Regions from separate parts of the Bartonella alsatica genome, predicted to be linked through region 2. Evidence: predicted binding sites of a transcription regulator. Region 2 holds the regulator's gene; the other holds the start of a gene.
The links. The regulator LexA, encoded in region 2, represses DNA repair genes until DNA is damaged. The targets are predictions, from matches to a motif close to TGTTCNNNNTGTGTTCNG.
Positions count from the first base shown of each region.

Region 1: the regulator LexA is predicted to act here: its motif matches at 3,614-3,631, upstream of uvrA (excinuclease ABC subunit UvrA).

Region 1 is NZ_CP058235.1:197,551-205,992, forward strand. Features, by position in the region: gene gyrA (DNA gyrase subunit A) at 1-2,654, opposite strand, end outside; gene ssb (single-stranded DNA-binding protein) at 2,896-3,414, opposite strand; gene uvrA (excinuclease ABC subunit UvrA) at 3,750-6,665, shown strand; gene HWV54_RS00855 (P-II family nitrogen regulator) at 6,945-7,283, shown strand; gene glnA (type I glutamate--ammonia ligase) at 7,340-8,442, shown strand, end outside.
Region 2 is NZ_CP058235.1:1,622,038-1,630,479, forward strand. Features, by position in the region: gene radC (RadC family protein) at 1-35, opposite strand, end outside; gene map (type I methionyl aminopeptidase) at 53-883, opposite strand; gene sfsA (DNA/RNA nuclease SfsA) at 892-1,593, opposite strand; gene HWV54_RS06665 (RNA methyltransferase) at 1,900-2,736, shown strand; gene murI (glutamate racemase) at 2,729-3,550, shown strand; gene rpsD (30S ribosomal protein S4) at 3,725-4,342, shown strand; gene ttcA (tRNA 2-thiocytidine(32) synthetase TtcA) at 4,600-5,478, shown strand; gene rimO (30S ribosomal protein S12 methylthiotransferase RimO) at 5,519-6,832, opposite strand; gene lexA (transcriptional repressor LexA) at 7,061-7,774, opposite strand.

The DNA of each region.
Region 1 (8,442 bases), 230 kb from region 2:
TTGAAAATTGTTACCCCTTTAGTTGAGCGACCTGCTATACGAATACCATCAACAGGAACACGAATAAGCTGCCCCCCATCTGATACCAACATAATTTGGTCTTGCACCTTCACTGGAAAAGCCGCTACTAATTTGCCAATTTCAGACGTCTTAGATGGATCTGTTGCACGAATGCCTTTTCCACCACGTCCCGAAATTCGAAATTCGTATGAGGAAGATCGTTTTCCATAACCAAATTCACTAACTGTTAAAAGCATTTGCTCACAGGCACTAAGTTCTGCATAACGTTCATCTGTTAACTCTGTTTCCGTTCCCTCGTCATCTTCATCAAGAGTTAAGATATCTTCAGCATCTGCACCAGCAGCTCGCCGTTCATGAATCACACGTCTAATATAGGCAGAACGCTCAACAGATGTCGCCACGACATGCTCTAAAATAGTCATCGAAATGACTTTATCACCATTAGCTAAATTGATACCACGTACTCCTACCGAATTACGCCCTGCAAAAACACGAACATCAACGACTGGAAAACGAATACATTGTCCATTAGCTGTTGTTAAAACGACATCATCATGTTCTGTACAAGTTTCTACAGAAAGAATTTCATCTTCTTCATCAAGTTTCATTGCAATTTTGCCATTGCGATTAACTTGAACGAAATCTGATAATTTATTACGACGCACAGTCCCGCGTGTCGTTGCGAACATCACATCTAATGCACTCCAACTCGCTTCATCTTCTGGCAAGGGCATAATGGTCGTTATACGCTCACCTTTCTGCAAGGGAAGCATATTAATCAGAGCGCGCCCACGCGATTGCGGCGTACCAAGTGGCAAACGCCAAACTTTTTCCTTATACACAATTCCGCGAGACGAAAAGAAAAGAACCGGTGTATGCGTATTAGCCACAAATAATCGCGTTACAAAATCCTCATCTTTCGTAGACATACCAGAACGCCCTTTACCACCGCGCCGTTGCGCCCGGTATGTATTGAGAGGTACACGCTTAATATAACCACTATGACTAACTGTTACCACCATATCTTCCGACGCAATGAGATCTTCACTATCCATCTCAGCGCTACCAAAACCAAATACTGTACGTCGAGGAGTTGCAAATTCTTCGCGAAGAGCATTTAGTTCATCCTTAACAATTTGCATGATGCGCGAACGCGATGCCAAAATATGAAGATAATCAGCAATATCCACACCAATTTTATTCAATTCATCAGCAATTTCATCACGCCCAAGCGCCGTCAATCTTTGCAAGCGCAATTCCAAAATAGCACGCGCTTGTTCTTCAGATAAATTATAAGTATTATCCTGATGAATAATATGACGGGGATCATCAATAAGTTTAATCAAAGACGCTACATCAGCCGCTGGCCAGCGCCGTTCCATTAATTGGGCACGCGCACTCTGTGGATCAGGAGCTTTACGAATAAGCGCTATAATCTCATCAATATTGGCAACAGCAAGCGCGAGACCGACTAAAACATGTGCACGCTCTCGTGCTTTACGCAAAAGATATTTTGTTCGCCGACTTACAACCTCTTCACGGAAAGAAACAAATGCACGAAGCATATCAAGCAACGTCATCTGTTCAGGTTTTCCCCCGTTCAACGCCACCATATTACAACCAAAAGAAGTTTGCAACGGCGTATAACGATACAATTGGTTCAAAACAATTTCTGCAACAACATCTTTCTTCAATTCAATAACGACGCGATATCCATCTCGGTCAGATTCATCACGCAAATCAGCAATTCCTTCGATGCGTTTATCGCGCACCAACTCGGCCATTTTTTCAATCATTGTTGCTTTATTAACTTGATAAGGGATTTCACTCACAATAATTGCTTGTCGACCGCTGCGAATTTCCTCAACATCAACTTTAGCACGCATAATAATTGAACCACGCCCTGTTTCATAAGCCGAACGAACACCAGAATGGCCAAGGATAATACCACCAGTAGGAAAATCAGGACCTGGAATAATTTCAATGATTTTATCAAGTGTGATATTGGGATCATCAATCAAAGCAATACAACCATCAACGACTTCACCCAGATTATGGGGAGGAATATTGGTTGCCATTCCTACAGCAATACCACCTGCGCCATTGATCAAAAGATTAGGGAAACGCGCTGGCAACACTACCGGTTCACGCTCACGCCCATCATAATTATCCTGAAAATCAACCGTCTCCTTATCAATATCAGCTAACAGTTCTTCCGAAACTTTTTCTAAACGACATTCTGTATAACGCATCGCTGCAGGGGGATCACCATCAACAGAACCAAAATTTCCTTGACCATCTATCAACGGATTTCTCAAAGAGAAATCCTGTGCCATACGCACCAAAGCATCATAAATTGAAGCATCACCATGGGGATGGAACTTCCCCATAACTTCACCCACTACCCCTGCAGATTTACGATAAGACTTATTATAAGAAAGCCCCATTTCATTCATTGCATGAAGAATACGCCGATGAACAGGTTTAAGACCATCACGTACATCCGGAAGTGCACGTGAAACAATCACACTCATCGCATAATCGAGATAAGAGCGTTGCATTTCATCAACAATATTAATTGGTTCAATACCGGTCAGCACATCACGTTCTGGGGGAGGAGTAAAATCGGTCACGGCTTCAAGACTTTCAAAAAAGAATCACTTTACTTTGTTTATATCGAAAAACGCAAAAAAATACCAATTTCTCTCACACGAGAAAAAAGAAATTTAACAATAATTTTCAACATGTTACTTAATTTATATTTAAAATCATAGATAAAATGAACCTGCTTAACCTTGCTAAATTTTAAAAACCTAAAATAAACAATTCTAAAAAGGATAATAATATCGCACCTTAGACTATTAAATTAGACTATTAAAAAGGTACGTCATCATCTAATTTGTTTGAAAAACTTTCTTCCAATTGACTACTGTTTTGACCAAAAGCATTTCTTTGATTTGAGCTATTATCACTAAAATCACCACTAGCATAATTGCTGCCCACTTGATTTTCTCCGTGCATTTGCACCCCTCCAGGAGCCCCACGCCCTTCAAGCATTTGTAATTCACCACGGTATTTTTGCAGAACAATCTCTGTTGTATAACGGTCATTACCATTTTGATCTTGCCATTTCCGTGTTTGTAACTGACCTTCAATGTAAATTTTGCTACCTTTTTTTAAATATTGCTCTGCAACTTTAACTAGGTTTTCGTTAAAAATAACGATATTATGCCACTCTGTCCGCTCTTTTCGCTCATTTGTATTACGATCACGCCAACTTTCTGAAGTAGCAATACGTAAATTTGCTACTTGATCACCAGAATTCAAACGGCGGATTTCAGGATCCGCACCAAGATTACCAATCAAAATAACTTTATTAAGGCTACCAGCCATTGCATAAACTCCAAAATTTTAATTCACAAATAATCCTTGTTGTATAGTCGTCATTACCATCTTGATCTTGTCACTTAGTATATCTGCAATTGACCTTCAATTGTGGATTTTGTTACCCTTTTTAAAATGTCATACTGCGTAATTGTAACAAAATATGCTAACAACGTATAGCTCATTCCTTTATTAGAAAATAAAAAGCTGTTCTCTACGTTTTTCTTTCCACAAAACTCCTGTTCTTTATCCTTGTTAAAACAGTTAAACACGTTGTAATTCTAAAAAATAGTTTTATTCTATTTTAGACGCTCAATTTTTGTCACATATGCCAAGGATAAAATATGGCTCATCAAAAATACATCTCTATCCGCGGGGCTCGTGAGCATAACCTTAAAAATATTGATCTCGATCTCCCTCGTGACAAACTGATCGTTATCACAGGACTTTCTGGATCAGGTAAATCATCTTTAGCCTTTGATACACTTTACGCTGAAGGACAACGCCGTTATGTTGAAAGTCTTTCTGCTTACGCACGCCAATTTCTCGAAGTAATGCAAAAACCAGATGTTGATCGAATAGATGGTCTTTCTCCGGCCATTTCTATTGAACAAAAAACAACCAGCCGCAACCCTCGTTCAACGGTAGGAACCATCACTGAAATCCACGACTATATGCGGCTTCTCTTTGCACGTATCGGTGTTCCTCATTCGCCTACCACAGGAATTCCTATTGAGAGCCAGACAGTAAGCCAAATGGTTGATCAAATTATGGCCTTACCAGAAGGGACACGGATTTTTATTATGGCCCCCTTAGTACGAGGACGAAAAGGAGAATATAAAAAAGAGCTAACCGAGCTTTTAAAAAAAGGATTTCAACGCGCTAAAGTTGATGGAAAATTCTATGAAATTCCTGACATTCCTCCCCTTGATAAAAAGTACAAACATGACATAGATATCGTAGTAGACCGCATTGTAGTAAACGATGGCATTACTTCTCGCTTAGCCGATAGTATAGAAACCTGTTTACAACTAGCAAATGGGCTTGCAGTTGCTGAAATGGCAGATCAACCTTTGACACCGAAAGAAACCACAAAGGAGTCCGCTTATAAATCAAAAAATGAAACGCATAAACGATTTCTTTTTTCAGAAAGATTTGCTTGCCCCATATCTGGATTTTCTATTCCTGAAATTGAACCACGCCTCTTTTCATTCAATAATCCTTTTGGCGCTTGTTCTCTTTGCGATGGACTTGGCATCAAAAAGACAATAGACCCGATAAAAATTGTACCAAATAAAAATCTTACCTTAAAGAATGGAGCAATTGCACCTTGGTCTAAATCATCTTCACTATACTACAGTCACACCTTAGAAGCATTGGGTAAAGTTTATGGTTTTAAACTTACGGACAAATGGTGTGTACTCTCAAATGAAGCACAACATGCTATTCTTTATGGTACAAAAGAGAAAGAAATCTCTTGTACTTACAGAAATGATTCAAGTTCGCATAAAACAACTCAATATTTTGAAGGGATCATCCCTAATATGGAGCGACGATGGAAAGAAACGGATTCCACTTGGTCACGTGAAGAAATCGAGCGTTATATGTCTGCTTCTATCTGCCCAGCTTGTCATGGTTACCGTTTAAAACCAGAGGCATTAGCTGTCAAAATCCATGGAATGCATATTGGGCAAATATCAGAGCTTTCTATCCTAAAGGCAGATGACTGGTTCGCCAATATTCACCGACATCTCACTGAAAAACAACATAATATTGCAATACGTATTTTAAAAGAAATTCGTGAACGCTTAGCTTTCTTAAATTATGTGGGGCTTGAATATCTCACCCTATCTCGAAGTTCAAGCACCCTTTCAGGAGGAGAAAGTCAACGCATTCGGTTAGCTTCCCAAATAGGATCTGGTCTTACAGGTGTCCTCTATATTTTAGATGAACCCTCTATCGGATTACATCAACGCGATAATGAACGCCTTCTAAAAATGCTGCACCATCTGCGTGATCTTGGCAACACAGTTATTGTTGTTGAACATGATGAAGATGCCATTCTTGCTGCTGACCATGTAGTTGACATGGGACCTGCAGCAGGGATTCATGGTGGAGAAATCACAGCACAAGGTACTCCACAAGAAATTATAAAAAATCCCTCCTCTCTCACAGGCCAATACCTTTCAGGGAAAATGACTGTTAAAGTCCCTACTCAACGACGCAAAATATCAAAATCGAAAACACTTAAAATTATTGGGGCTCGTGGAAATAACCTTAAAAATATCAGTACTAAGATCCCCCTTGGAACTTTCACGTGTGTAACTGGCGTTTCAGGTGGAGGAAAATCAACATTTCTCATTGAAACTCTTTTCAAAGCTGCATCATATCACATCATGGGCAGTCATTACAGTCCTGCAATCTATGACAAAATTGAAGGATTAGAATTTCTCGATAAGGTTATTGATATCAACCAAGCACCTATTGGACGCACCCCACGCTCTAATCCCGCAACCTATACGGGTGTATTTACCCCAATCCGTGAGTGGTTTGCTGAACTTCCAGAATCAAAAGCTCGCGGTTATCAAGCAGGACGTTTTTCATTTAATATTAAGGGAGGACGCTGTGAAGCGTGTCAAGGTGATGGGGTTATCAAAATTGAAATGCATTTTTTACCCGATGTTTATGTCACTTGCGATGTCTGCCAAGGAAAACGCTATAATCGAGAAACATTGGAAGTAAAATTTAAAGGGCAATCCATCGCTGATATTTTGGATATGACAATCGCAAAGGCAGAGGAGTTTTTTCAAACCGTTCCCACCATTCACAACAAAATGCAGACCCTCATTAAAGTCGGTCTTGGCTATATCAAAGTAGGACAACAAGCCACAACGCTTTCTGGTGGTGAAGCCCAACGTGTAAAACTCGCTAAAGAACTTTCACGCAAAACAACGGGACGTACACTCTACATTTTGGACGAACCAACAACAGGCTTACATTTTCATGATATTTCTAAACTCCTTGAAGTGCTGCATGAACTCGTCGAGCAAGGAAACACAGTCTTAGTTATTGAACATAATCTTGAAGTTATAAAGACAGCTGACTGGATTATTGATTTAGGACCAGAAGGTGGAGATCGTGGCGGTGAAATTGTTGCAGTTGGACGTCCTGAAGATATTATTCATGTTCCTGCTTCCTATACAGGAAAATTTTTGAAAGAAATTCTATTACGCCGACCTTTATATAATTCCAATTTTTAAAGCGATTCCTATCATAAAACACAGTATAATAATAATTAAGAAAAAGAAAACCAAACATCTCGTAGTTGTATCATTTTTATTCTTTACAAGCCCTGTAGATTTTTTCTCAAAAGAGCAACAGCACTCCATTTATGCAATAAGAAAAATTTTCTCCAAAGAATATTCCAGTAACATAATTTTTGACTTTTTGTGTAAAAAGTATCTATTAAACATCTCTCAGTTGTCAATGTGAAGTAAAACAGTTTAAAAAGACGAAATAATGTTAGAGATAAGTTTAGCATGAAAAAAATTGAAGCCATCATAAAGCCTTCCAAACTTGACGAAGTAAAAGAAGCGCTTCAAAAAATTGGTTTACATGACATGATAGTGACAGAAGCAAAAGAAGTTGGACGTCAAAAAGAACATACAGAACTGTATCGCGATGCTAAATATGTTGTTGATTTTCTATCTAAAGTAAAGCTTGAAATTGTTGTTACCGATAAAAAGCTGGAACAAACCGTTAATACAATACGTAAAGCGGCTCAAACAAAACATATCGGAGATGAAAAGATATTTATTTTTTCCCTGGATGATGCCATTCGTATAAGCAATGACGAATCTGATACAGATGCCCTTTAACAAATAATGAAATTTACCCTTTTTATCCACCTCAATCCCAAATAAGGAAATTGAATATGACAACCGCATCAGATATTATCAAACAGATTGCGAACAACGAAATCCGTTTTGTTGATTTTCGTTTTACCGATCCGTGTGGAAAGTTGCATCACATCACAATGGATAGTTCAGAAATCAGAGAAGATACATTTAGTGATGGCGTTATGTTTGATGGTTCTTCGATCTCCGGATGGAAAACAATCAACGAATCTGACATGGTTTTGTTGCCCGATCCAGAAACAGCACATATTGATCCTTTTTTTGCTCAATCGAGTTTAGTCATATTCTGTGACGTGCTCGATCCTGTTTCTAGAGAATTTTATCGTAGAGATCCTCGTTCTATCGCCAAGAGAGCTGAAGTTTATATGAAATCTTTAGGAATCGGAGACACAATCAATATAGGACCAGAAGCAGAATTCTTTATCTTTGATGATGTACGCTATAAAACTGATCCTTACAACACAGGATTTAAACTTGATTCAAGTGAACTTCCATCCAATAATGATATGGAATATGAAATAGGCAATCTTGGCCATCGTCCACGAATGAAAGGCGGTTACCTTCCCGTTCCCCCGATCGATTCCTGCCAAGATATGCGTTCTGAAATGCTTACTGCACTCAAAGATATGGGGGTTCATGTCGAGAAGCATCATCACGAAGTGGCAGCAGGACAGCATGAATTGGGTATTCGCTTTGATACACTTGTCCGCGAAGCTGATAAAATGCAAATTTTTAAATATGTCGTGCACCAAATAGCAAATAACTACGGAAAAACAGCAACTTTCATGCCAAAACCAGTTTTTGGCGATAATGGCTCAGGCATGCATGTTCACATGTCTATTTGGAAAGATGGAAAACCAATCTTTGCGGGCAATGAATATGCTGGACTATCAGAAATCTGCTTATTTTTTATCGGTGGTATCATTAAGCACGCTAAAGCAATTAATGCTTTCACCAATCCATCCACAAACTCTTATAAACGTTTAGTGCCTGGTTATGAAGCGCCTGTCCTTCTTGCTTATTCCGTACGCAATCGTTCTGCATCTTGCCGTATTCCAATAAGCCCTTCACCAAATTCAAAACGCATAGAAGTGCGTTTCCCAGATCCAACAGCAAATCC
Region 2 (8,442 bases):
TGGATATCTCCCTTTTTATTTATTTTTTTAGCCATAGCATTTCTACATTTATTTAAGCATTTAAGCTTGAAATATAAAAAATATTTTTAGGAGATTGTGTAAAAATTTCGCATCCTTCATTTGTTACGCCAATTGTATGTTCATACTGTGCGGTAAGAGATCGATCACGTGTAACGGCAGTCCAACCGTCAGATAAAATTTTAACCTGTGGTTTCCCAAGGTTGATCATCGGCTCAATTGTAAATATCATACCTTGTTTTAGTTCTATTCCTTCCCCAGGATTTCCATAATGAAGTATATTGGGTGCATCATGAAAAAGCTGTCCGATTCCATGTCCGCAAAAATCTCTTACAATTGAACATCGTTCAGATTCTGCATAATTTTGAATGGCTGCACCAATATCACCCGTAGTTGCACCCGGTTTGACTACAGAAATTCCTCTCATAAGACTTTCATATGTTATTCTTAGAAGACGTTCTGCAGCACGTCTGATTTTTCCAACAGGGTACATGCGGCTTGAATCTCCGTGCCAACCATCGTGAATAAAGGTCACATCAATATTAACAATATCACCTTCTTGCAAGGGTCTGCTATTGGGGATTCCATGGCAAACAACATGATTGATGGATGTACAGCATGAATGACTGTATCCATGGTAATTCAGGTCAGCAGGAAGAGCACCTTGTTTAGCACCAAAAATAAATACAAAATCATCAATTTCTTGCGTAGTTACACCAGGCTTAATAATATCCGTAAGTGCATCAAGACATTCCGCAGCAATGCGACCGACTTTACGCATTTTAGCAAAAGCATCTTCGTCAAAAATACGGATCTGTCCGTTAAATTTTAAGGGTATTTTATTATATTCAATATAATCAGTCATTGCTTTTTCTATATTTCTATTTTCACTCTATGAATCGGAAAAATGCCTTCTGCACTTACGTGACATTTTATAGCGTAAAATTCTACTCCTGATTTTAATGCTAAATCAAATGTACGTCTATAGATTGGATCAAGGTCATCGCAGATTGTAAAAGCTGAACAATCCTCTCGTTGAATTATATAAAGCATAGCGGCTCGTTTTCCTTGTTGCACAACTTTTATGAGCTCTTCAAGATGACGTGTGCCACGTTTTGTTACAGTATCAGGAAACTCTGCTAACCCTTTTTGGCGCATAAAATGGACATTTTTGACTTCTAGATAACAGTCAGGAACGATGCCATCACACAGAAGAAAGTCGATCCGTGATTGTGTTCCATAACGTTGTTCTTTCAAAGTGGTTTTGTATTTACTTAATTCGGGTAATAATCCATTTTGAATTGCTTCTAATGCAAGTCTGTTTGGTAAAGCCGTGTTGATGCCAACTAAAGTATTATTTACTTCAATAATTTCTAATCGATATGCGTATTTTCGTTTGGAGTTGTTATTATATGAAAGCCAAATATTGGTGTTTGGAGTTATTAATCCAAGCATCGATCCTGTATTAGGGACTGACACGGTAAACATGTGTTGGTTATCCCATTTAACGTCAGCAAGAAAACGTTTATAACGACGGATAAGCTTTGCAGGAAAAAGTTTTGGAATAAAGAGCATATTCCTCTCTTAAAACGCATAGTTTTATAATTCAACTCAGATTGTGTTTTGTAAAATATTATATGTTAAATAATCCATGGTTAACATTAAAGTGATCTACATAGTCGCTCTAAGATTTAAAAACTAAATTTTGTTTTTGCTTTCATAATTTATTGTTAATATTTTTCATCATGAATTTTGAATGAGAATATAATATTGACTATAATTTGTTATTAAAAAGGTTATTTCTTGGAATATTCTCTTTAAAAGATTGCGTTTAAAAAAAAACAACGATAGGAGCATAATATATAGAATTAGGTAGAATTAATGGCCGGAACCAATAAGAATCGTAAAAATTTAACAGATGGTCCAATTATTATTTTAGTCGAACCGCAGTTGCCTGAGAATATTGGTATGGTAGCAAGAGCTATGGCGAATTTTGGGCTTTCTAAGCTTCGGTTAGTCAAACCTCGAGAAATATTTCCAAATGAAAAAGCCAGGGCTGCAGCAAGCAAAGCAGATCATGTCATTAATGAGGCAATAGTTTTTGATACATTACGTGATGCGATTGCGGATTTGCATTATATTTTTGCTACAACGGCACGTGAAAGATGTGGTTTTAAGACCGTCAAAAGTGCTGTTGAAGCAGCGAGTATGCTACGTCAGCGTGAGAGGATTGGGCATCAAACGGGTATTTTATTTGGAAGAGAAAGGTGTGGATTAGAAAATGATGAAATCAGTCTTGTTGATGAAATCATCACTTTTCCAGTTAATCCTGCTTTTGCATCACTCAATATTGCGCAAGCGGTTTTGCTTATATCTTACGAATGGATGAAATCAGGTTTAGAAAATGTGAGCGATACGGCTTTTCGTACTGTAGAGATGGAGCCGGCAAATAAAGCAACGTTTCATGGTTTTTTATCTCAATTAGAAGAAGCTTTGGATATTCGTGGATATTTTAGGCCCCGAGAACGCAAAGAAGTGATGCTTGCAAATCTACGTTCTGTTTTTACACGTGCTAATTTTAGTGAATCTGAGGTTCACTTGCTACGAGGGATTGTCTCTTCATTGGATCATTTTTCTCCTCAATTACCGCGGGGAAGCGGTGCACCCGTAGATCGTGAACGTAAAAAATTAAAAACAAGTGTGAAATCCAATGAATAAACGGCCTGTTCTTTTTTTTGATAGTGGCATTGGTGGTTTAACAGTATTGAGGGAAGTGCGCGTTCTTGTTCCTGAAATGCAATTTATTTATGTTGCTGATGATGCGGGATTTCCTTATGGGAATTGGAAAGAAAATGTTCTGAAAAAAAGAATTTTAAAGATTTTCACAAATCTTTTAACACTCTATAATCCCGCCTTATGTGTAATTGCTTGCAATACGGTTTCTACACTAATGATGACTGATTTACGAGAGAAATTTCCTCATATTCTTTTTGTAGGAACAGTTCCCGCAATTAAATCAGCAGCTGAACAAACAAAATCTGGTTTTATTTCAGTATTAGCCACTCCTGGAACAGTGAAGCGTGCTTATACTTATGAATTAATCAATACTTTTGCTGCTCAATGTCATGTTCAGCTAGTTGGAAGTGAAAAACTTGCTGGATTTGCTGAAGATTATTTACGTGGAAAGCCTATAGATTTGGAAGAATTACGTCACGAAATACTTCCGTGCTTTGTTGAGAAAAATGGCAAATATACTGATATTATTGTTTTAGCTTGTACACATTACCCTTTTTTGATGAAATTTTTTCGTAAACAAGCTTTATGGCCAGTTGAATGGATTAATCCAGCAAAAGCTGTAGCCAAACACACAAGAACATTATTACCGAAAAGAGAGAATCGCCAAAACATAAAGAAGCATAAAGATTTTGCTTTATTTACATCGCAAAATGTAACCCCTTCAACAGAGCGTTTATTAAAAGGATTTAGCTTAAATATTGTGAAAGGAGTTGACTTTGCAGTGCAAGATCAATAAAATCCTCTCCAGCTTTCTCTTTCGAGAAAATGGCATTAATTGACGTGTCCCGTGGATAATTTTGCATGTTATATGTTAAAGAGTCCTGTCAGTCTTTTGATTTGAAGGCAAAGGAGGGCGCGTTTCCTTGAGATCTTACTGTAGGATCTTATTTCTGTTTTTAAAGGAAATGCGATGAGCAAACGCGAAACAACGAAGTATAAAATTGATCGCCGTATGGGAGAAAATATTTGGGGGCGACCGAAATCTCCTGTGAACCGTCGTGATTATGGTCCGGGTCAGCATGGACAACGCCGTAAAGGAAAGCTTTCTGACTATGGTGTGCAATTGCGTGCTAAGCAGAAATTAAAAGGATTTTACGGTGATATCTCAGAAAAACAATTCCGTAAAACTTATGAAGAAGCTGCTCGTCGACGTGGTGATACTGGTGAAAATCTTATCGGGCTTTTGGAATCACGTTTAGATTCTGTCGTCTACCGTGCGAAATTTGTGCCTACGATCTTCGCTTCTCGTCAATTTATCAATCATGGTCATGTCAATGTAAATGGTCGGCGCACGAATATTCAATCGTATCGTTGTAAACCAGGTGATGTTATCGAAGTTCGTGAAAAGTCAAAACAGCTTGTTTTGGTACTAGAATCTGTGCAGTTAGCAGAGCGTGATGTGCCTGAGTATATTGATGCAGATCATAATCAGATGAAAGCGACGTTTACGCGTGTTCCTGCTTTTGCAGATGTTCCTTATGCTGTGCAAATGGAACCCAATTTGGTTGTTGAATTTTATTCTCGTTAAATTCTTTATAGGGGAGTTTTACTCTCTGTCGTTTTATTATACGCCAGAAGTGTTGTTTTGCTTTATAGTGTTTAAAGCTAACAAGTAGTTTTTGTGAATGGCATTATATCAAGTTTATTGTTATATTTTATAACAATATGGCTTGTATAGGTCTGTTTCTTTTCTCTGTGGATCAATGGAATATCTCGTTTAAGCTGTGTGACGTCTGTTGTTATCTTTGTCATTTTTGCAGAACAAGCTATTTATTGTGCAGAATTATGGATAATATTTCACTCGGATATCAAGCAATGGGAGAGAATATAGAGAAAACTGATTCTTTTGTGAAAGAAACTGATAATTGTCATCCGATATTTCGAGTTGCTCCTTCAACTGTGGAGTTTCATAAACTGCGTAAACGGCTTTTACGTCATATACGGCAAGCATTAGATGATTTTTCCATGCTTTCTTCAGGAAAAAAATGGCTTATTGCTTTATCAGGTGGAAAGGATTCTTATGGCCTCTTAGCGCTTCTTTTAGATTTAAAATGGCGCGGTCTTTTGCCTGTTGAAATTCTAGCTTGTAATCTTGATCAAGGGCAACCAGGCTTTCCAAAATATGTTCTTCCAGACTTTTTAGATTCTTATAATATCCCATATCGTATTGAGTATCAGGATACTTATTCCATTGTTACAGATAAATTGGCACATACGCAAACATATTGTTCACTTTGTTCGCGATTGAGACGTGGTAACTTATATCGTATTGCACGTGAAGAGGGATGTTCTGCATTAGTTCTTGGACATCATCGTGATGATGTTTTAGAAACATTTTTTATGAATTTGTTTCATGGTGGACGATTAGCAGCCATGCCTGGAAAGCTTATAAACGACGAAGGAGATCTTTTTGTTTTGCGTCCTCTTGTTTACGCTGCTGAAGAAGATATGGAAAAATTTTCACAAGCAATGCGGTTTCCTATCATTCCTTGTAATCTTTGTGGTAGCCAGGATGGTTTACAACGCTATGCAATGAAAGAAATGCTAAAGGATATCGAAAAAAGAATGCCAGGACGTAAAGATACTATGATTCGCGCCTTAACAAATGTCCGCCCAAGCCATTTGCTCGATAAAAAAATTTTTGATTTTGGAAGCTTATTATAAAGCTGAGTTATTTAAGTACAGGAAGTTTAGCCTTATATTTTCAAACTGCTATTCCATAAAGATCATAAGCATCTGATTTTTCGATTTTTACGGTAACAAATTCGCCGACACGTAGCGGTCGTCGTGATGATATATGTACAACACCATCTATTTCCGGAGCATCATATTGACTACGACCTTTAGCAATTTTTCCTTGACTTTCATCAATGAGAACTTGGAGTCTTTTTCCGATTTTTTTCTTTAAAAGATGAGTAGAAATTTGTTGTTGTTTTGCCATAAAGCGATGCCAGCGGTTTTCTTTTACTTCTTCAGAAATGTTTCCTAATCCCAAATCATTTGCAACAGCACCTTTTACTTCTTCATATTTAAAGCATCCAGCTCGTTCAATTTTTGCTTCTTCTAGCCATTCAAGGAGTATATTAAAATCTTCATTTGTTTCGCCTGGAAAGCCGACAATAAATGTTGATCGTAAGGAGAGATCCGGACAAATTTTTCTCCACTTTTCAATTCTACGATTTATTTTTTCCATAAGAGCAGGACGTTTCATATTGCGTAAAACAGTTGGTGAAGCATGCTGAAAAGGAATATCTAGATAAGGAAGAATTTTTTTTGCAGCCATAAGTTCAATAACTTCGTCAACATGAGGATAAGGATAAACATAATGTATGCGTATCCAAATACCCATATTGCCTAGTTCACGACAAAGATCAAAAAATTTTGTTTTTATTGTACGCTCTTTCCAAGAGCTTTCGAGATATTTAATATCAATGCCATAAGCACTCGTATCTTGTGAGATAACTAAAAGCTCTTTTACACCGGCCTGTACAAGTTTTTCAGCTTCGCGAAGAACATCATTAATAGGACGCGAAGTAAGATTACCACGTAAAGTAGGAATAATACAAAAACTACATCGATTAGAACATCCTTCAGAGATTTTTAAGTAGGCATAATGACGAGGTGTTAAACGAATGCCTTGCGGGGGAACTAAATCGACAAAGGGATCATGACGTGGGGGAATTGCTGTATGAACAGCTTGTATAACACTTTCATAGGCTTGTGGTCCTGTAATGGCTAATACACTAGGATGTGCTTGACGTATAACATCAGGATCAGAACCAAGACAGCCGGTTACAATAACTTTTCCATTTTCTTTGAGGGCTTTATTAATATTAGCTAATGATTCACGTCTAGCAGAATCAAGAAAACCACAGGTGTTTACAATAACGACATCAGCACCTCGATGATTATGTGAGATTTCATAACCTTCAGACCGGAGTCTTGTAATAATTCGCTCAGAATCTACCAGTGCTTTTGGACATCCAAGTGAGACAAAACTAATACGAGGTGCTACCATGATAAAACCTGCAACTTTAATAACGATTAAATTTTATTTGCTATTTTAAATTCATTAAGAATGAAAGTGCTCTTTATTTTTGATACATATGCAATAAAATTTTTTACAAAGTTATCTGTTTTTAGCTAAAACACTTTATGACTACATATGTCATTATTACTGAATGTGGCATAACACGACAAAAATACCAAATAATTTTTTACTAAATCTATGAATATTCTAGGCATTCTAATATTTACGAATGAGTCCAATAAGTTTACCTTCTATTTTTACACGCTCGGATCCATATATACGTGTTTCGTAGTGAGGATTTGCTGCTTCTAATGCAATAGAGGCTCCTTTGCGTCGATAACGTTTTAAAGTTGCTTCCTTTTTATCAATAAATGCAACAATAATTTCACCTGTTATTGCTGTGCTCTGGCGTTTAACAATTATAATATCTTTATCAAGAATACCAGCTTCAATCATAGAATCATCTCTGACTTCTAAAGCATAGTGTTCACCCGAATTAATCATATCTTGTGGTAAAGAAAGCGTATCTGTTTGTTGTATTATAGAGGAGATAGGTATACTTGCACCAATGCGGCCCATAATAGGAATAATGACATTCTCTTTCTTTTCTACCTTAAAGTTACCAAGATCACCAAAGTTTTTTGATATTTTTCTTTTATTTTTCTCTATCATATTAGGAGAAATTTTACGAGCTAAAGAAAGATTAAATGTTATTTTATCTGGAAGTCGAATTATCTCCACTGCGCGAGCACGATTCGGCAAGCGGCGTATAAAACCTCGTTGTTCTAAGGCTATCATTAGCTTATGAATGCCAGACTTTGAAGAAAGTTCCAATGCAGTTTTCATTTCATCAAAGGAAGGAGGAACACCAGTTTCTTTCATATGATTATGGATGAACAAGAGTAGCTCATATTGTTTACATGTTAGCATTCAATATTCCAATCACAAGAATCAAAAATAAGAAAAAGTATTAAATAAAATATAATTATTTTATAAATATTATAAATTTTTTTTGATATAAAATAAAAATATTTACTTTATTATTATTGAGTTATAATTATTATAAAGTAACAATTATTTATTTGCATTAATAAATAATTACATGTTATAATATAAATTTTAATTTTAGTTATGTATTAAGATATTTTTATATATATAATATATTAAATAATGTAGTAAATAATTTTTTATTAATAATTATTTATGATATAAATTAACCATTTAAATTTTACTGTAATTAATATTTATTTATAAATAATAATATTTATACTTTGTAAGACTATTGTACATTATTAAAGTCGCACTCATATTGAAAAGTGAGAAAAAATATTTAAAGATATAAAAATGGGCAACTATATTTTTAGGAAATTGATATAATACCTAATTTCCAATAAATGTATTTTTTTATTGACTGAACTCAACAACGGAGCATCTACTGGTTTGTTTGTTATTTTCTGCGATTATATATTAATCCCATGTTACCGTTTTTATGTATTTCCTGCTCTTTTTATAATTTTGAAATATGTGTTCTTTCATGTTTTCGAAGTTATGATGCATTTTATGTTGAAATTCTTTCTTTCATTCAAACTCAAAATACA